One region of the Streptomyces sp. NBC_00209 genome, then DNA from elsewhere that is predicted to be linked to it. Evidence: predicted binding sites of a transcription regulator. Region 1 holds the regulator's gene; the other holds the start of a gene.

The links. Region 1 encodes HspR, which represses chaperone genes until heat shock. Its sites were predicted from a motif close to TTGAGNNNNNNNNNCTCAA; they were not measured.
Region 2: lon (endopeptidase La) is a predicted target of HspR. The motif match lies at 5,215-5,233, and genes of this name have one in related genera.

The regions. Positions count from the first base shown of each region.
Region 1 is NZ_CP108121.1:3,724,136-3,734,259, forward strand. Features, by position in the region: gene OG867_RS16875 ((Fe-S)-binding protein) at 1-2,219, opposite strand, end outside; gene OG867_RS16880 (sugar transferase) at 2,361-2,978, opposite strand; gene dnaK (molecular chaperone DnaK) at 3,233-5,092, shown strand; gene grpE (nucleotide exchange factor GrpE) at 5,089-5,739, shown strand; gene dnaJ (molecular chaperone DnaJ) at 5,872-7,059, shown strand; gene OG867_RS16900 (heat shock protein transcriptional repressor HspR) at 7,061-7,507, shown strand; gene OG867_RS16905 (LuxR C-terminal-related transcriptional regulator) at 7,527-8,543, opposite strand; gene OG867_RS16910 (LuxR C-terminal-related transcriptional regulator) at 8,540-9,508, opposite strand; gene OG867_RS16915 (LuxR C-terminal-related transcriptional regulator) at 9,505-10,124, opposite strand, start outside.
Region 2 is NZ_CP108121.1:1,980,632-1,990,755, reverse strand. Features, by position in the region: gene OG867_RS08635 (RNA polymerase sigma factor) at 1-330, opposite strand, end outside; gene OG867_RS08630 (isochorismatase family protein) at 364-942, opposite strand; gene OG867_RS08625 (2'-5' RNA ligase family protein) at 1,280-1,819, shown strand; gene OG867_RS08620 (hypothetical protein) at 2,379-2,654, opposite strand; gene istB (IS21-like element helper ATPase IstB) at 2,758-3,336, opposite strand; gene OG867_RS08610 (ATP-binding protein) at 3,333-3,590, opposite strand; gene OG867_RS08605 (hypothetical protein) at 4,111-4,635, shown strand; gene OG867_RS08600 (hypothetical protein) at 4,670-4,873, opposite strand; gene lon (endopeptidase La) at 5,256-7,676, shown strand; gene OG867_RS08590 (polysaccharide deacetylase family protein) at 7,743-8,423, opposite strand; gene OG867_RS08585 (lysozyme) at 8,673-9,515, opposite strand; gene OG867_RS08580 (MarR family transcriptional regulator) at 9,756-10,124, shown strand, end outside.

The sequences.
Region 1 (10,124 bases):
GCCGGGTCGGCCGGGGTCTTCACGGAGTCGAGCAGCAGCTGGGAGACGTCCACGACCTGGATGGACTCCTTCGCCTTGCCATCGTTCTTCTTGCCGTTGACCGAGTCGGTCAGCATGACCAGGCAGAACGGGCAGGCCGTCGAGACGATGTCCGGGTTGAGGGAGAGGGCCTCGTCCACGCGCTCGTTGTTGATGCGCTTGCCGATCCGCTCCTCCATCCACATCCGGGCACCACCGGCGCCGCAGCAGAAGCCGCGCTCCTTGTGGCGGTGCATCTCCTCGTTCCGGAGGCCCGGCACCTTCGCGATGATCTCGCGCGGGGGCGTGTAGATCTTGTTGTGACGGCCCAGGTAGCAGGGGTCGTGGTACGTGATCAGGCCCTCGACCGGGGTCACCGGGATCAGCTTGCCCTCGTCGATGAGGTGCTGGAGCAGCTGCGTGTGGTGGATGACCTCGTACTCGCCGCCGAGCTGCGGGTACTCGTTCGCGATCGTGTTGAAGCAGTGCGGGCAGGTCGCGACGATCTTCTTCGCGGCCTTGGCCTTCTTGGTCGAGTCGTCCTCATCGTCCTCGCCGAAGGCCATGTTCAGCATCGCCACGTTCTCCGCGCCGAGCTGCTGGAACAGCGGCTCGTTGCCGAGACGGCGGGCCGAGTCACCGGTGCACTTCTCGTCGCCGCCCATGATCGCGAACTTGACGCCCGCGATGTGCAGCAGCTCCGCGAAAGCCTTGGTGGTCTTCTTGGCGCGGTCCTCCAAGGCGCCGGCGCAGCCGACCCAGTAGAGGTAGTCGACCTCGGTGAGGTCCTCGACGTCCTTGCCGACGATCGGGACCTCGAAGTCGACCTCCTTGGTCCACTCGACGCGCTGCTTCTTGGCGAGCCCCCAGGGGTTGCCCTTCTTCTCCAGGTTCTTGAGCATGGTTCCCGCCTCGGACGGGAACGCGGACTCGATCATCACCTGGTAGCGGCGCATGTCCACGATGTGGTCGACGTGCTCGATGTCGACCGGGCACTGCTCCACGCACGCACCGCAGGTGGTGCAGGACCAGAGGACGTCCGGGTCGATGACGCCGTTCTCCTCGACCGTGCCGATCAGCGGGCGCTCGGCCTCCGCGAGGGCGGCCGCGGGAACGTCCTTCAGCTGTTCCTCGGTCGCCTTCTCCTCGCCCTCCATGTCCTTGCCGCCGCCGGCCAGCAGGTAGGGGGCCTTGGCGTGCGCGTGGTCGCGCAGGGACATGATCAGGAGCTTCGGGGAGAGCGGCTTGCCGGTGTTCCAGGCGGGGCACTGCGACTGGCAGCGGCCGCACTCGGTGCAGGTGGAGAAGTCGAGGATGCCCTTCCAGGAGAACTGCTCGACCTGGGAGACGCCGAAGACAGCGTCGTCGGCCGGGTCCTCCCAGTCGATCTCCTTGCCGCCCGTGGTCATCGGCTGCAGGGCGCCCAGCGCCACCGCGCCGTCGGCGTTCCGCTTGAACCAGATGTTCGGGAAGGCCAGGAAGCGGTGCCAGGCGACACCCATGTTGGTGTTGAGGCCGACGGTGATCGCCCAGGCCATGGTGACGCCGAGCTTGATCATGGCGGTGAGGTAGACGAGGTTCTGGAGCGTACCGAGGCTGAGCCCCTTGAACGCCGCGACCAGCGGGTATGAGGCGAAGTACGCGGCCTCGTAGCCGCCCACGTGGTGCAGCGCGCCCTCAAGGCCGCGGAGCGTCATGATCGCGAGACCGATGACGAGGATGACGGCCTCGACGAAGTACGCCTGGCCCATCTTCGACCCCGCGAAACGCGACTTGCGGCCGGCCCGGGAGGGCAGGTTCAGCTGGCGGACCGCGATGAGGACGAGGATGCCCACGGTGGTCGCGAGCGCGATGAACTCCGTGTACACCTCGTACGGCGGCCAGCCGCCGAGGACGGGCAGGACCCAGTCGGCCTTCAACAGCTGACCGTACGCCGTGACGATGGTCAGGCCCAGGGTCAGGAAGCCGACGGCGACGAACCAGTGGGCGATGCCGATGATGCCCCATCGGTTCATCCTGGTGTGGCCGACGAACTCCTTGGCCAGGGTGATCGTGCGCTGTTTCACGGAGTCGGTGCGGCTGCCGGCCGGGACCGGCTGTCCGAGCGTGACGAACCGGTAGATCTGCGCGACGGCTCGGGCGATGAGCGCAACGCCGACCACGGTCAGCACCAGCGACACGATGATCGCGGCGAGTTGCATTGGGGGCTCCTCGGGCCTGCGGCGAGGGTGGGATCGATCCAGCGTCTACTAGCGGGTACTGCGTCTTCCAGTGACCACCGGGACTACGAGTATCGCTACTACTAAGCAGTAACTTAATCAGTCCGTGCCGACACTACCCACTTATTCCGCCGTGCTGTAGCCGGGCAGGCGGTGATCTGTGTCGCTCAGGCGTGCCTTGCCGGGCCGCGGCAGGGTGTGGGCCGCCTCGCGCAGGGGTACGCGTACGGCCTCGGCGAGGACCGCGAGGTCCAGCCGCAGCCCCTGGTGCGCGGCGTAGTGCTGGTCCAGGAGGTCCGCCTCGTCCCACGGCATCGCCGACCGGTGCCGTACCTGGGCCAGACCGGTCAGCCCGGGCTTCAGCTCCTGGCGCCAGTGCCGGGCGCCCCCGGTGCCGTTCCGTGCGTCGCCCGGGGCGAGCGGCGCGGGCCCGACGAGGGAGAGCTCGCCGCGTACCACGTGGTGCAGGCGCGAAACCACGTCGAGCTTCAGCCACCGGGTGTCCAGGGAGTACAGGACGAAGGGGTGGCCGTGCAGGCCGATGCGCGGGGAGCGCCGCGTCACACGGCGGCCCCGTGCGGCCAGCGTCAGGGTGGCGGCGGCCAGCAAAGGGGACGCGAGGAGCAGCAGGGTCGAACCGAGGACCAGATCGAGGGTGCGTTTGGCGCTCGGGCGGGGGAGCCGGGGCGGGCGCCGGAGGCGCGGCCGGGGTCCTCTTCCCCACTGCTTCTGCGTACGCATCGTTTCGTTCGCACCTGCCTGCAATCGGCGGATCGAATGCCACTTTTGCGCTGCTCGCGGCATTTTGTGCCAGAACGATCCCATGCGGCCATGATGGGGGAGGGCTGTGCGGCGCATGAGGCGCCAGGTGTCGCCGATGGCGCGTATAGGGAGCACGTAAGTTGAGTCAGGTCGACTCAGGTCTGTTGACTCCGGGAGGGGAGTCGTGCATCCTTGAGTCAGATCCACTCAAGTAGTCAGTTGGAGGAATCGAAATGGCACGTGCGGTCGGCATCGACCTGGGCACGACTAACTCCGTCGTCAGCGTTCTCGAAGGCGGCGAGCCCACCGTCATCACCAACGCAGAGGGCGCCAGGACCACGCCGTCCGTCGTCGCCTTCGCGAAGAACGGCGAGGTGCTGGTCGGCGAGGTCGCCAAGCGCCAGGCTGTGACCAACGTCGACAGGACCATCCGCTCCGTCAAGCGCCACATGGGCACTGACTGGAAGATCGACCTGGACGGCAAGAGCTTCAACCCGCAGCAGATGAGCGCCTTCATCCTGCAGAAGCTGAAGCGCGACGCGGAGTCCTACCTGGGCGAGAAGGTCACCGACGCGGTGATCACCGTCCCGGCGTACTTCAACGACTCCGAGCGCCAGGCGACCAAGGAGGCCGGCGAGATCGCGGGCCTGAACGTCCTGCGCATCGTCAACGAGCCGACCGCCGCCGCGCTGGCGTACGGGCTCGACAAGGACGATCAGACGATCCTCGTATTCGACCTCGGTGGTGGCACCTTCGACGTGTCGCTCCTGGAGATCGGCGACGGCGTGGTCGAGGTGAAGGCCACCAACGGTGACAACCACCTCGGTGGTGACGACTGGGACCAGCGTGTCGTCGACTACCTGGTGAAGCAGTTCGCCAACGGCCACGGCGTGGACCTGTCCAAGGACAAGATGGCTCTCCAGCGTCTCCGCGAGGCCGCGGAGAAGGCGAAGATCGAGCTGTCCTCCTCGACGGAGACCACGATCAACCTGCCGTACATCACGGCGTCGGCCGAGGGTCCGCTGCACCTGGACGAGAAGCTCACGCGCTCGCAGTTCCAGCAGCTCACCGCGGACCTCCTGGACCGCTGCAAGACCCCGTTCCACAACGTCATCAAGGACGCGGGCATCCAGCTCTCCGAGATCGACCACGTCGTTCTCGTCGGTGGCTCGACCCGTATGCCGGCCGTCGCCGAGCTCGTCAAGGAGCTGACCGGCGGCCAGGAGGCCAACAAGGGTGTGAACCCGGACGAGGTCGTCGCCATCGGCGCCTCGCTCCAGGCCGGTGTCCTCAAGGGCGAGGTCAAGGACGTCCTGCTCCTCGACGTCACCCCGCTGTCCCTCGGTATCGAGACCAAGGGCGGCATCATGACCAAGCTCATCGAGCGCAACACCACGATCCCGACCAAGCGGTCCGAGATCTTCACGACGGCCGAGGACAACCAGCCGTCCGTGCAGATCCAGGTCTACCAGGGCGAGCGCGAGATCGCGGCGTACAACAAGAAGCTCGGGATGTTCGAGCTGACCGGTCTGCCGCCGGCCCCGCGCGGTGTCCCGCAGATCGAGGTCTCCTTCGACATCGACGCCAACGGCATCATGCACGTGACGGCCAAGGACCTCGGCACCGGCAAGGAGCAGAAGATGACCGTCACCGGCGGCTCCTCGCTGCCGAAGGACGAGGTCAACCGGATGCGTGAGGAGGCCGAGAAGTACGCGGAGGAGGACCACTCCCGCCGCGAGGCCGCCGAGTCGCGCAACCAGGGCGAGCAGCTCGTCTACCAGACGGAGAAGTTCCTCAAGGACAACGAGGACAAGGTCCCGGCCGACGTGAAGACGGAGGTGGAGACCGCGGTCGCCGAGCTGAAGGAGAAGCTCAAGGGCGAGGACTCCGCCGAGATCCGCACGGCCACCGAGAAGGTCGCGGCCGTCTCCCAGAAGCTGGGCCAGGCGATGTACGCCAACACCCAGGCCGAGGGCGGCCCGCAGGGTGACGCGCAGCCGGGTGCCGAGCAGGCCCAGGGCGACGCCCAGGACGATGTCGTCGACGCCGAGATCGTGGACGACGAGAAGGACTCCAAGGGCGGTGCGGCGTGACCGAGGAGACTCCGGGCTTCGAGGAGAAGCCCGACGTCCCCTCCGGCGCCACCTCTGACGACGCCGAGCCGAAGGCCGCCGCCCCCTCCGAGGAGGAGGCGGCGGCCCCGGCCGGGGACGCGAACGAGAACACGGCCCTGACCGCGCAGCTGGACCAGGTCCGCACGGCGCTCGGCGAGCGGACCGGCGACCTCCAGCGGCTTCAGGCCGAGTACCAGAACTACCGCCGCCGTGTGGAGCGGGACCGGGTCACGGTCAAGGAGATCGCCGTCGCGAACCTCCTGTCCGAGCTGCTGCCCGTCCTGGACGACGTCGGCCGGGCCCGGGAGCACGGCGAGCTCGTGGGCGGGTTCAAGTCGGTGGCCGAATCGCTGGAGACGGTCGTCGCGAAGCTGGGCCTCCAGCAGTTCGGCAAGGAGGGCGAGCCCTTCGACCCGACGGTCCACGAGGCCCTGATGCACAGCTACGCGCCGGACGTCACGGAGACGACCTGCGTGGCGATCCTGCAGCCCGGGTACCGGATCGGCGAGCGCACCATCCGCCCCGCGCGGGTCGCGGTCGCCGAACCCCAGCCGGGGGCGGCTCCCGCGGCCGCGAAGGAAGAGAAGGCAGACGACGAGGAGAGCGGTGGCGGCGAGGAGGTCTGACATTCCGTCCGATCACCTGGCAGCACACCGCCCGGCCACCAGGGCCTCCCGTCCGGTCGGTGCCAGGGCCTGCGGGCCCGGCGCCGACCGGACGGGGGGCTCCCGGCCGGTCGTCCGGAAGGAGGGACGTCGATGAGTACGAAGGACTTCGTCGAGAAGGACTACTACAAGGTTCTCGGCGTCCCCAAGGACGCCACCGACGCCGAGATCAAGAAGGCGTACCGGAAGCTCGCCCGCGAGTTCCACCCGGACGCCAACAAGGGTGACGACAAGGCGGAGGAGCGCTTCAAGGAGATCTCCGAGGCGAATGACGTCCTCGGTGACGCCAAGAGGCGCAAGGAGTACGACGAGGCGCGCGCCCTCTTCGGCAACGGCGGCTTCCGCGCCGGGCCCGGCGGCGCCCAGGGCAACTTCAACTTCGACCTGGGGGACCTCTTCGGAGGCGCCCAGGGCGGGAGCCAGGGCGGCGCCGGCGGTTTCGGCGGCGGCGGCGGCCTCGGCGACGTGTTCGGCGGTCTCTTCAACCGCGGCGGCGGCGCCGGTACGAGGGTGCAGCCGCGGCGCGGCCAGGACATCGAGTCCGAGGTGACGCTCAGCTTCACCGAGGCGGTCGACGGGGCCACGGTCCCGCTCCGGATGTCCAGCCAGGCGCCCTGCAAGGCGTGCTCCGGCACCGGTGACAAGAACGGCACGCCCAGGGTCTGCCCGACCTGTGTCGGCACCGGCCAGGTCTCGCGCGGCAGCGGCGGCGGCTTCTCGCTCACCGACCCGTGCGTGGACTGCAAGGGCCGCGGCCTCATCGCCCAGGACCCCTGCGACGTCTGCAAGGGCAGCGGCCGGGCCCGCTCCTCGAAGACCATGCAGGTGCGCATCCCGGCGGGCGTCTCGGACGGGCAGCGCATCCGGCTGCGCGGCAAGGGCGCCCCGGGCGAGCGCGGCGGACCGGCCGGCGATCTGTACGTCGGGGTCCACGTCGACGCCCACCCGGTCTTCGGCCGCAAGGGCGACAACCTCACCGTCACGGTGCCCGTCACCTTCACGGAGGCGGCGCTCGGCGGCGAGGTGAAGGTCCCGACGCTCGGCGGCCCCTCCGTGACCCTCAAGCTACCGGCCGGTACGCCGAATGGGCGTACGATGCGGGCCCGTGGCAAGGGCGCGGTCCGCAAGGACGGCACCCGGGGCGACCTCCTGGTCACCGTCGAGGTGACCGTTCCCACCGACCTCGGTACCGAGGCCAGGGACGCGCTGGAGGCATACCGCAAGGCGACCGCGGGGCATGACCCGAGGGCGGAGCTGTTCCAGGCGGCGAAGGGAGCTTGAGGTGGAAGGCCGACGGCGTAATCCTTACGAACTGACCGACGAGTCCCCGGTGTACGTGATCTCGATCGCGGCCCAGCTCTCGGGCCTGCATCCGCAGACACTGCGCCAGTACGACCGCCTCGGCCTGGTCTCGCCCGACCGCACGGCCGGACGCGGCCGGCGCTACTCGGCCCGCGACATCGAGCTGTTGCGTACGGTGCAGCAGCTGTCGCAGGACGAGGGCATCAACCTCGCCGGCATCAAGCGCATCATCGAGCTGGAGAACCAGGTCGCGGCGCTCCAGCAGCGTGTCGCCGAACTCTCGGCGGCGGTGGACGGGGCCGCGGCGGCCATGCGGCAGCGCGAGGCCCAGGTCCACGCGTCGTACCGGCGCGACCTGGTCCCGTACCAGGACGTGCAGCAGACCAGCGCCCTGGTGGTCTGGCGCCCCAAGCGCCCCAAGGACTGACCTCGCGCCACGCGGCCCGTCACCCCGGTTTTCCGGGCGTGGCGGGCCGTTTCGCGTATTCCGGCGGTACGGGGCCGGCGGGGCCCTCCGCGAGGCCGGAGCGGATGAGGAGGGCGCCGAGGTGGGTGCGGCTGGTGGCGTTGAGCGTGCGCATGAGCTTGGCGATGTGGGCGCGGCAGGTGCGGACGCTGATGCCGAGTTTTTCGGCGGCGGCCTGGTCGGTGCAGCCGTCGATGAGGAGGCGGGCGATGCTCTGCTGGACGGCGGTGACGGGGGCGCCGGGGAGTGCGGTGGGCAGGTGCTGGGTGAAGGGGGTGGCTCCGGCCCAGAGCGTTTCGTAGATGCCGGCCAGGTAGTGCACGAGGGCGGGGTGGCGGATCTCCAGGGCGGCGCGGCCCTCGGGGTCGGCGGGGAGGTAGGCGACGGCCCGGTCGAAGATGATGAGGCGGTCGATGGCCCGCTCCACGGTGCGGACCTCCAGGAGCCCGCTGGGCAGTTGGGCCACGTACGCCCTGAGGTCGGTGCTGTAGCGCGCGGAGTGCTGGTAGATGTGCCGGACCCGGACGCCCCGCGCGGCGGTGGGCAGTGTGCCCGAGAGCGCTATCCGGAGCTTTTCGCGGGGACGGGTGCTGCCGGGCTGGATGGTCAGGATCTCGTCCCGGACCTCGCGGGCCGAGCCGTTGATGGACGCCTGGATGGTCGACTGTCCGTGGAGCGTGGTGAGGGAGATGGGTTCCCGGTCCGTCGAGGTGAGCGGGACGAGGGACTTCGCCAGCAGGTCGATCGCGCGTACCTGGTCGTGGACTTGGCGGGCGAGCGGATGCAGCAGGTGCGCCAGGCCGGCGGTGGGCGGTACGGGGCGCAGCCGGAGGCTGTCGTGGGGGTCGGGGACGAGCAGGGCGCCGTCGGCGACGCAGGGTACGTGCGCGGCGGCGGACCGGGCGATGCTGCCCTGCGTGAGCGCCTGGGTGTAGAGGCTGATGGCCGCGTCGCACAGTTCGCCTCCGCCGTGGCGGTGTTCGGTGGGCACGGTCATCGGGTGGGCTCCGCGAGGCGGGACTGGACGAGCAGGGCGCCGAGGTGGGTGCGGCTGGTGGCGTTGAGCGTGCGCATGAGTTTGGCGATGTGGGCGCGGCAGGTGCGGACGCTGATGCCGAGCTTCTCGGCGGCGGCCTGGTCGGTGCAGCCGTCGGCCAGGAGGCGGGCGATGCTCTGCTGGACCGCGGTGACGGGGGCGCCCGGGGTGGCGGCGGGGAGGGGATCGCCGAAGGGTGTGGCGAGGGCCCAGAGTACGTCGTACAGCTGCGACAGGTAGCGGACGAGGGCGGGGTGGCGGATCTCCAGGGCGGCGCTGCGGTCGGGGTTGGCCGGGAGGTAGGCGACCTTGCGGTCGAAGATCATCAGGCGGTCGATCCCGCGCTCCATGGTGCGGACCTGGAGGAGGTCGCCGGGCAGTTGGGCGAGGTATGCCTTGAGCCCGGGACCGTAACGCGCCGAGTGCTGGTAGATGTGGCGCAGCCGGACGTTCCGCCTGACGATCGGCAGCGTGCTGGCCAGGGCCACCCGGAGGATCTCCGGCGACCGGGTGCTGCCGGGCTGGACGGTGAGGACTTCGTCGCTCGCGTCGCGCAGGGCGGCGTCGATGGCCGCCTGGATGGCGGACTGCCCGGCGACGACCCTGATGGCGAGATCCGCGGGCTCGTCGGCGAGCGCGCTCAGCGTGTCCAGGGTCCTGGCCAGGAGATCGGCGGCACGCACCTGATCCAGGATGTCCCGGGCCAGCGGATGCAGCAGCCGCGCCAGGGCGGCCGTGGGCGGTACGGGCCGCAGCCACGTGCCGTCGCGGGGGTCGGCGGCGAGCAGGGCGTGCTCGGCGAGGCAGGGCACCTCACCGGCGGCGGCCTGGGCGATGCGGCCCTTGGCCAGGGCCTGCGTGTACAGGCCCACCGCTTCGTCGCACAGTGCGCGCCCGCTGTGACGGTGTTCGGTGGGCACGGTCATCGGGTCGGTTCCGCGAGGCCGGAGCGGATGAGGAGGGCGCCGAGGTGGGTGCGGCTGGTGGCGCCGAGGGCCTGCATGAGCTTGGCGATGTGGGCGCGGCAGGTGCGGACGCTGATGCCGAGCTTCTCGGCGGCGGCCTGGTCGGTGCAGCCGTCGGCCAGGAGGCGGGCGATGCTCTGCTGGACGGCGGTGACGGGGGCGCCCGGGGTGGTGGCGGGGAGGTGCTCGGTGAAGGGGGTGGCTCCGGCCCAGAGCGTTTCGTAGATGCCGGCCAGGTAGCGGACGAGGGCGGGGTGGCGGATCTCCAGGGCGGCGCGGCCCTCGGGGTCGGCCGGGAGGTAGGCGACGGCCCGGTCGAAGAGGATCAGGCGGCCCACGCTCTGCTCCATGGTGCGGATCTGGAGGCGGCCGGCCGGGATCTCCGCCAGGTACTCCTTGAGCCGGGGGCTGTAGCGCGCCGAGTGCTGGTAGAGGTGTCGGAGCCGGCCGCCCGAGGCGAGGACGAACTCCGCGTTCATCCGGCCCTGGCGCATGTTGTGGACCAGGCGGTTGCCGCCGGGCTGGGCGGTGAGGACTTCGTCCCTGGCCGACTGCGAGGCGTCGCGGAGCGCCGCGT
Region 2 (10,124 bases), 1.7 Mb from region 1:
GGTGTCGCCCGCCTGTCCGGCCGCCGTCGCGCGCTCCGTCCTGGCCCGGGTGCGCTGGGCGTCGACCAGGCGGCGGGCGGCGATCACCCAGAGCCAGCCGCCCGCCTCCGCGCCCCGGTGCGCGGAGGCGGAGCGCCAGACCGTCACGAAGGTGTCCTGCACGACCTCCCGTACGGTCTCCGCGTCCGGGCAGCGGCGGCTCAGCCGGGCGAGGAGCCAGCCGGCGTGCCGGTCGTAGAACGCGGCCAGGGCGGCCGTGTCCCCCTGGCCGACGGCACGCAGCAGCGCCTCGTCGCTCCGGTCGTCCCCCGAGGGGCGCAAGTTGCTCACACTCCCTCTATCGGCGGCGGGGTGCCGCCCGGTTCACGCCCCCGGCGGCGCCGCGAACCGTACGGCAGAGGCGGGCGTGGTCACGTCCGCGTCCGCGCTGATCGCCCAGGCGGCGGCCCGGGAGACGACGGCGGCGGGCACCGCCCCGCTGATCCCGGGCGCGGCCGGGACGTCGTGCGTGGCGTGGGCGTCGTACGGGAGGACGACCCGGTAGCCCAGCTCCAGGGCGGTGCGGGCCGTCGCCTGGACGCACATCTCCGACATGACCCCGCAGACCGCCAGCGCCTCGACGCCCGCGTCCGTCAGGACGGCGCCCAGGGACGTGCCCGCGAAGCCGTCGTCCCGGGTCTTGCGGATCACGGACTCCCGGAGCCCGGCCACGACGGGCAGATGCAGCGCCCAGCCCGGTGTGGCCGGCTCGTCGCCCGCCCCGGGGGCGCCGTCGTTCTGGAGGTGGACGACGACCGCGCCCGCCCGCCGGGCCCGCGCCAGCAGCCCCGCCGTACGGTCCAGCAGCACATCGGCGGCCGGGACGGCCCCCGCGCCGGTCACCCCGTCCTTCTGCACGTCCACGACGATCAGGGCCTGTACGGGGAGAGGGGTCTCGGTCATGCGGCCATCCTGTCCGGCGCGGCACCGGCGCTCCACGCATCGTGACAGGCGTCACGGACAACGCCCCCGGAGCGGCCCGGAGCGCCCGCCTCAGCGTGAACTGTCCGATCCGATGTGACTTTGCGGAGGGCAGGTGCGGTGAGCTGCGGGGTGAAGAGTCGAGTTGCGCAAGCGCGGTCCGTTTGGTCAGAACAACTTTGCATCTTGCGCGACCGCGACCTGTAACGCTCCGTTGTCTTCGATTGCCCCGCCCACCGACCTGCTTTGCAGAGCGGCTGTGCTCTGCATCCGAAAATGGGCCGTGCCGTGTGCCAGGGAGGTGACACCATGCCGTGGCATGGCAGACGACAGCACCAGTACGTTTCAGGCGGGGCAAACGGGACTCATCGTCAGGATCCCGGAGGCCGAGCCGGCCGTCCGCGCGTGGCGTGAACGGCTCGATCCTTCAGCCCGAGCCGGGGTTCCAGCACATGTCACCGTGCTCTTCCCGTTCCTCGACGAGAGCCGAATAGATTCGCTCGTCTACTCAGCTCTCGCGGACGTGCTGGGAAGCCATCGGGCCTTTGACGTGAGGTTCGACCGATGTGGACGGCTCCCGGAGGTGCTGTATCTCGTTCCAGAACCCGACACGCGGTTGCGGCAGCTCACTGAGGCGATTGCCGATCGGTGGCCTGAGGCTCCGCCGTATGGCGGCCGGTTCACCGAGATCGTGCCCCACCTGACCATCGCTCAAGGCCAGGAAGCTGCCGTCCTGGAGGAGATCGAGGCAGACCTCCTCGGCAGGCTCCCCTTCACGTCCCGCGTCTCGTCGGTTGAACTCATGGTGCATGACGGCACGAAGTGGCAAGAACGAGCGTCCTTCGCGCTCCGAGATTGAACAGGTCATGAGCTTTGGCTGGTCCGCTGCCCAGCGAGCTGCGGACCAGCCGCCCGTTCGCGCGCTGTCTGGTCGCGGACCTGCTGGTCGGTTCGTTTGCTGTGCCAGATGGCGCCTTCGACTCGTTCGTAGTCCGGGGCCCACTTGCGGTTGATGACGGGTCTGACGTGGTTGTGGCGGAGCAGGGTGGGGCCGGCTTTGCGGTTGCGGCTGAACCAGAGCGCGCTGTTTTCGTGCCGCTTGGCCTGGGTCCTGTGGAGGGGCGGGATGACGCCCTGGATCCGAGCCGGTGAGTACGCGTGTTTTCGCCGGGCAGTTTTGGCCCCACTCCGCCGAGTTGTTTTGGCCCCACTTTTGAGCCGTGTGGGGGAACGGTGCGGGAGGGCTGCGGGAAGAACGGGTTGTGCTGGCCCCACCCTCGATCGGGTGACGTTTACCGGGTGTCCTGGGCGGAGTGGTGCAGTGGCGGCCCGTGGTCCGCGGCCGGTAGCGTGTGCCCCACGGAGCCCGCCCGTGGGCAAGAGGCTCGCAGAATTTGTCAGCAGGGGACCGATGTCAGTCAGTTGGCCGTTGTGTCCTCAGCCTCGGGCTTATCGCCGCTTTCGTCAGCCGGATCGGCCACGCGGTAGCGACCCATGCTCCTGAAGATCAGCACGGCGCCCAAGGGGGTCATGCCGTAGAGCACGGGGAAGTCTTTGCCGAATCTGTTGATGAGGAAAGCCAGCCCTGCGAGGGTGATGATCAGGACAGGGCGCCTGATGACGTGGCTGCAAATTATTCTCAGTCGGCGCCGACCCCGCGCTTCGGTGAGCCGTGTCCAGTCTGACGGTGACATGACGTCAGCGTAGTCGTGGAGCATTCGGCGATGCAGCCGCGTGTTCGTGAAGGCCGAGGCTCGGGGGCGAAGGTGCGAGTCTTTGCCCCCGGCCAGCAGGTTCTCAGGTTGCCGCCGCCTTGCGCTTGGCGGTGGTGCTGGCGAGGCGGAAGGACTGGGTGCCGGTCTCGATGATGTGGGCCTCGAAGGTGAGCCGGTCGACGATCGCCTGGCAGAGACGCTTGTCGGTGAAGGTCTGGTCCCACTCGGTGAACGGCCGGTTCGATGCGACGGCGATCGCATGTCGTTCCTCGCGCTCGGTGAAGATCTGGAACAGCAGTTCCGCGCCGTGACGGTCGAGCTTGACGTAGCCGAGCTCGTCCAGGCAGAGCAGGTCGACCCGCCCGTACTTCTTGATCGTGCGTCCCAGTTGCTTGTCGCTGGCGGCCTCGGCCAGTTCGTTCACCAGGTTCGCCGCGGTCGTGTAGCGGACGCGGCCGCCGGCCTCCGCGATTGCCGTGCCGAGGCCGATCAGCAGGTGCGACTTGCCGGTGCCGGAGTCACCGATCAGGCAGAGCGGGTTGCCGGCCTGGACCCAGTCGGGCTGCGTAAGGGTGTTGATGACTTCCTGCGGGATGTTCGGGTTCTTCGAGAAGTCGAAGTCCTCGATCCGCTTTTGCCGGGGGAAGTTGGCCTCCTTCACCGGCGGACCTTGCACCGGGCATCTCGGTCCTCGCACTCGCTCTCCAGCAAGTCAGCGAGGAAGTCCGCGTAGGAGGCATGCTCGCGCAGTGCCTGCGAGGCGAACTCCTCCCATCGCGAGCGAACCCCGGACAGGCCCAAGGTCCGGCAAGCCGCGTCGATGGTGTCCGACGGGGTCGCCCCGCGCTGGCCGGGCAGGCCGAAGGAACCCCACCGCCCCGAGGTCGCAGGGGCGGAGGTGGTGCTCTGCGTCATGCTGAGCCTTTCGGTTGGATAGAGAGCAACTGGCCGTAGGCGGCCAGCGATGGTTCGGGCCGGGAATCCGGCGGCAGGGCAGGACGCCGCTGCGGCAGCGTGATGACCTGCGCGGAACCGGGAACCGGTTCCGCCGGCTCCGCCGTGTCCGGTTCGGCTGCGACGGTGGCTTGCGGGACGATCACGACCGGTGGCTGACCATCCCCTCGTAGCGTGGAGCCCGTGATTGCAGGGGAAGTTGGGATTCATGGGGTCCAAGAAGAAGCCGCCGTACGACGCCGAGTTCCGTGAGGGCGCGGTGCGCATCGTGGTCGAGACCGGGAGGTCGGCCGGTGACTTTCCGCCCCGCGATGCGTTGGCCAGCTCGACACGCGCACACGTCCTGACGCCCACGGCGGGACTCGTGTGGGCGACGACCTCGATTTCCGCCCGGCGTCGGGCGGTTGTCGTTCGGGCGTCGGGATGCGGTTACGCAAATCAGTTGGATCTGGCGGTCCGGACTCTGCCAGGCTGACACGCCATGACTGCTTACGAACTGTTGCTCATCGGTGGCGGTGCCGGAGTCGGAAAAACGACTGTCGCCTGGGAGGCGTCGTCAGCACTTCAGGAGAAGAGCACGGCGCACTGCCTGATCGAGGGGGACTACATGGACCAGATCCATCCCGCCCCCGCAGGTGATCCTCACCGAACCGCGATCACCGAACGGAACATCGCCGCCATCTGGTCGAACTACGCAGCACTCGGCCATCATCGACTGCTCTACACCAACACGGTGAGCATCCTGGAAGAGCCGATGATCCGCCGGGCCATGGGCGGCCAGACAAGCAGAGTCACTTGCGTCCTGCTCACAGCTGAAGAAGCCACGGTGCGGCAGCGGCTCGGCCAACGTGAAATCGGATCCCAGCTACCCGCGCACATCGAGCGGAGCCTGCAGAAAGCGCGGCTCCTGGACGAGGCGGCTCCACCGGGCACGGTCCGTATCCCGACAGACGGCCGATCGGTTCAGGACATCGCCACACATGTACTTCAGGCGGCTGGCTGGTAGCCACAGTGCGTCACTTCATCCCTGCTGCCGTCGCTCATTCAGCCGCGGCCGCCGCGGTGCTGGGGTCAAGCAGCACCGCGAACGCGGTCATGGCGATACGGATGACGTCGTCCGCGTCTGGGGCCGGGCCGGCGCTGCGGGTGCGTGCGAGCTCGGCGGCGCCTTTGGCGAGAACCTTCTCTCGGCCGGTGGCCTGCGGGTCGTTCAGCGCACCCAGGACCTGACGCCATAGCGTCATCGCTCGCTCCAGTCCTGCGGGGCTCCTGGCCCGCGCCGACGACGGCACCGCCGTCCTGGCCGACGACATCCGCTGCGGACTCCGCCTCACCGACGCCGACGACGTCAGCACCTACTGACACACCTCATGGCAGAACCACTGACATCAGCTGTCGGAACCCACTGTCATCCTCAGTCGTCCGACACCCGGCAACCCCACCCCTTGATGCAAGGTCACATGGACCACTGCAAGACCAGATGCAGCTTAGAGCTGACATCTGCAAGGTCAAGCCGTACCGGACAAGGAACGCCCGATCGCTCAGAGCGAACAACGCTCGGGGAACATTGCGGGGCTCACAAGCATTGAGCCGGTATAGCTCAACTTGACTGCCGAAGGGGAGATCATGGCTACTGAGTCCACTGCCGTCACACCGCTCACCCTGCCCGTGCTGCCGCTCGACGACGAGGTCGTGCTGCCGGGAATGGTGGTGCCGCTGGACCTGTCGGACACCGAGGTGCGCGCCGCCGTGGAGGCCGCGCAGGCCGCCGCCCGGGAGGACGGGGGCAAGCCCGAGGTGCTGCTCGTCCCGCGCATCGACGGGACGTACACCGGGATCGGTGTCCGCGGCACCGTCGAGCAGGTGGGGCGGCTCTCCGACGGCGACCCGGGCGCCCTCATCCGGGGCCGCGGCCGGGTCCGCATCGGAGCGGGCACCAGCGGCCCCGGGGCCGCCCTGTGGGTGGAGGGGGTCCAGGTGGACGAATCCGTCCCCGACCCCATCCCCGGGTCCGTCGCCGAGCTGGTCAAGGAGTACAAGGCGCTCGCCACCAGCTGGCTGAAGAAGCGCGGGGCCTGGCAGGTCGTGGACCGGGTCCAGCAGATCGAGGGCGTCTCCGCGCTCGCCGACAACTCGGGGTACTCGCCCTTCCTCACGACCGCCCAGAAGGTCCGCCTCCTGGAGACCACCGACCCGGTCGCCCGGCTGAAGCTCGCCATCGAGTGGCTGGGCGAACACCTCGCCGAGCAGGACGTCGCCGAGTCCATCGCCAAGGACGTCCAGGAGGGCGTCGACAAGCAGCAGCGCGAGTTCCTGCTGCGGCGCCAGCTCGACGCCGTGCGCAAGGAGCTCTCCGAGCTGAACGGCGATCCGGAGGACGAGTCCGACGACTACCGGGCCCGCGTCGAGGCCGCCGACCTGCCCGGGCACGTCCGCGAGGCCGCGCTCAAGGAGGTCGACAAGCTGGAGCGCGCCTCCGACCAGAGCCCCGAGGGCTCCTGGATCAGGACCTGGCTCGACACCGTCCTCGAACTGCCCTGGACCGAGCGCACCGAGGACGCGTACGACATCAAGGGCGCCCGGGAGATCCTGGACGCCGAGCACGCGGGCCTCCAGGACGTGAAGGAGCGCATCACCGAATACCTCGCGGTGCGCAAGCGTCGGGCCGACCGCGGCCTGGGCGTCGTCGGCGGGCGGCGCGGCGGCGCGGTGCTGGCCCTGGTGGGTCCGCCCGGCGTCGGCAAGACCTCGCTCGGGGAGTCCGTGGCGCACGCCATGGGCCGCGCGTTCGTCCGCGTCGCGCTCGGCGGTGTCCGGGACGAGGCGGAGATCCGCGGCCACCGGCGTACGTACGTCGGGGCGCTGCCCGGACGCATCGTGCGCGCCATCAAGGAGGCCGGCTCGATGAACCCGGTCGTCCTCCTGGACGAGATCGACAAGGTCGGCTCCGACTTCCGGGGCGACCCGGCCGCCGCCCTCCTCGAAGTGCTCGACCCCGCGCAGAACCACACCTTCCGCGACCACTACCTGGAGGTCGAGCTCGACCTCAGCGACGTCGTCTTCCTGGCCACCGCCAACGTCCTGGAGGCCATCCCGGAGGCGCTGCTCGACCGCATGGAGCTGGTCAGGCTCGACGGCTACACCGAGGACGAGAAGGTCGTCATCGCCCGCGACCACCTGCTCCCGCGCCAGCTGGAACGGGCCGGCCTGGAGAGGGACGAGGTCACCCTGGACGAACCGGCGCTGCGCAAGCTCGCCGGCGAGTACACCCGCGAGGCCGGCGTCCGGAATCTGGAACGCGCCGTCGCCCGGCTGCTGCGCAAGGTCGCGGCCCAGAGCGAACTGGGCGACCGCGAGCTGCCGTTCACGGTGGGCGCGGGCGAGCTGCGCGGTCTCATCGGCCGTCCGCACCATGTGCCCGAGTCCGCCCAGGACCCGGCCGAGCGCCGTACGTCGGTGCCCGGCGTGGCCACCGGGCTCGCGGTGACCGGGGCGGGCGGGGACGTCCTCTTCGTGGAGGCGTCGCTCGCCGACCCGGAGACCGGGGCGTCCGGGCTGACCCTCACCGGCCAGCTGGGCGACGTCATGAAGGAGTCCGCGCAGATCGCGCTGAGCTTCCTCCGGTCGCACGGCGCGGAGCTGGAGCTGCCGGTCGCGGACCTGAAGGACCGGGGCGTGCACATCCACTTCCCGGCGGGCGCGGTCCCCAAGGACGGCCCGAGCGCGGGCATCACGATGACCACCGCGCTGGCCTCGCTGCTCTCCGGACGGCTGGTCCGCACGGATGTGGCGATGACCGGTGAGGTCTCGCTGACCGGGAGGGTGCTGCCGATCGGCGGCCTGAAGCAGAAGCTCCTGGCCGCGCACCGGGCGGGCATCACCACCGTGGTGATCCCCAAGCGGAACGAGGCCGACCTGGACGACGTTCCGGCCGAGGTGCTGGAGACCCTGGAGGTCCACCCGGTCACCGACGTCCGCCAGGTCCTGGAGATCGCCCTGGCCCCGGCCACGGCGGAGCGCAGGATTCCGGCGGCACAGGCGGCGTGACCGCCACGGTCACGACGGCCCGCCTCTCCCTCGTGAGGAGGCGGGCCGTTCCGCGTACAGCCGCGCCTACGGGCGGTAGATCGTGCCCGGGACCGGCTCGGCGGGGGCCATCAGCTGGGGGACCGTCACGAAGGTGTAGCCCTGCTTCTTCAGGGTGTCGATGATCCCGGGCACGGCGGGCACGGTGCCCTTGTAGATGTCGTGCAGCAGGATGATGCCGTCCTTGCTCGCCTGGTCGACTATCCGCTTCCTGATCAGCGCGGAATCGGTGGTCGAGTAGTCCTTGGCGGTGGCGCTCCACAGGATCTGGGAGAGCCCGAGGTCCTTGCAGATGCCGGAGATCGTGTCGTCGGTGCGGCCCTGCGGCGGGCGCATCAGCCGGGGCTTCTTGCCGGTGATGTCCGCGATGGCGTCCTGCGTCTTCTCCAGCTCGGCGCGTATCTCGGCCGGCTTCCGGTCGGTCAGGATCTTGTGCGACCAGGTGTGGTTGGCGATCTCGTGGCCCTCGGCCGCGAGCCGCCGCACGGTCTCCGGGTGCTTCTTGACGTGGTTCTTGCCGAGCAGGAAGAACGTCGCGTGGACCTTCTTCTCCTTGAGGATGTCCAGCAGATGGGGCGTGTCCTCGGCCGGGCCCGCGTCGAAGGTCAGGGCGATGCACTTGGCCTTGCGGCAGTCCACCGGGCCCGTCGGCGCCTTGGCGTCCGAAGCGGCGTCGTCGCGGGCCGAGGCGGGCGCGGTGGTCTCCATCGTGCAGCCGCTCAGGGTGAGCGTGAGCGCTGTCACAAGGGCGACGGCCAACCCCGTACCGATGGACTTCCTCTTACTGGGCACGGCGTGCCACTCCCTCTGGTGAACGAACGCACTGGTGTGCGAACCGGAATCGCGACTATACCTGTGAGGTATACACCGGGTTCATAGTGGGGTGGCCGGGCCGCGACGAAGCCCGGCGACGGGGTACGTCACCGGGCTTCGCGTCGTACGGGGAGGCTGCCGCCGCTACCCGTTGGCGAGCGCCTGTACGCGGTCGAGGGCGCCGTTGAAGTGGTTGTGGTCGCCCACCGTCGGACCGGAGGACGTGTACTGCCAGATCGTGTAGAAGCCCCAGCCGGCCGGGAGCGTGCCGACCGTGGTGTTGTACCGGGCCACCCACAGCGGGTTGGTCGTCCCGAAGCCCGCGTTGTTGCCCGTGCAGGACTGCCACCAGCTGGTCGCGGTGTAGATCACCGCGTCGCGCCCGGTGCGCGCCTTGTACGTGTTCACGAAGTCGCGGATCCACGACACCATCTGGGCCGCGGTCTTGCCGTAGCACTGCGCGCCGTACGGGTTCCACTCGATGTCGAGCACGCCCGGCAGGGTCTTGCCGTCCTTGGACCAGCCGCCCCCGTGGTCCACGAAGTAATTGGCCTGGACGGCGCCGCTCGTGGTGTCGGGCGTGGCGAAGTGGTACGAGCCGCGGATCATCCCGATGTTGTACGAGCCGTTGTACTGCTGCGTGAAGGAGGGGTTCGTGTAGTACGTCCCCTCGGTGGCCTTGGTGTAGGCCCACTTCACGCCGCTGTTCCAGAGCGTCGACCAGGCGACGTTGCCCTGGTGGCTGCTGACGTCGACGCCCTCGGTCTGAGCGGCGCGGCCCTCGACGGGCAGGCCGCCCTTGCCGTCGTGGGCGATGACGCCCATGCCCATGGTGGCGGTGCCGCGCGCGGGTGCGGTGGGGTCGCCGCCCGCCGCGTTCGAGGCGCCGGGCAGCGCGATGAGGAGGGAGAGGGCTGCGAGCAGGGTGCCGGCCGCGGCGAAGCGCGAGCGGCGGGACTTCGTGGAGCCGGATCTGTGCACGGGCATTGCGTGCCTCCGAGACCTCGGTGGGGGGAGCTGCCGACCCGGGAGGCGCCGCACAGCGACCCCGGCGGCATGCCATGGTGTGGACATGCCATGCATGACGCTACGCACGTAGACCCGTGCGGCGGAAGAGGGCCTGGGCGGCGCCGTTGGTCTACTCCTGCGAAATACTGGCGGAGCTGCGGTGATGGCCGTCGGCGGAAGAAACTTTCATCTGCGGGAAAGCTCTTGAGGGGAGTTGACGTGCACGGGAGCGAAAGCGGACGTGAACCCGGCGCTGCCGGGGAAAGTGGTGTGGACCACGAATTCCTCGCCCTGGAGCTGGAGTTGGCCGTCTTTCTGCGCCGGGCGCGGGCCAATTCCGGCGAGATGGCGCGCGAGGTGCACCCCGAACTGGAGGCGGCCGCCTACGGCCTCTTCGTACGCCTGGAATCCGCCGGCCGGCAGCGGGCCACCGATCTCGCCGCCTACTTCGGCGTCGGCAAGGCCACCATGAGCCGGCAGCTCCGCGCCCTGGAGGCGCTCGGCCTGGTGGCGCGCGAGCCCGATCCGGCCGACGGGCGCGCGTTTCTCGTGCACCTCACCGAGGAAGGGCTCGCCCGCTTCCGGAGC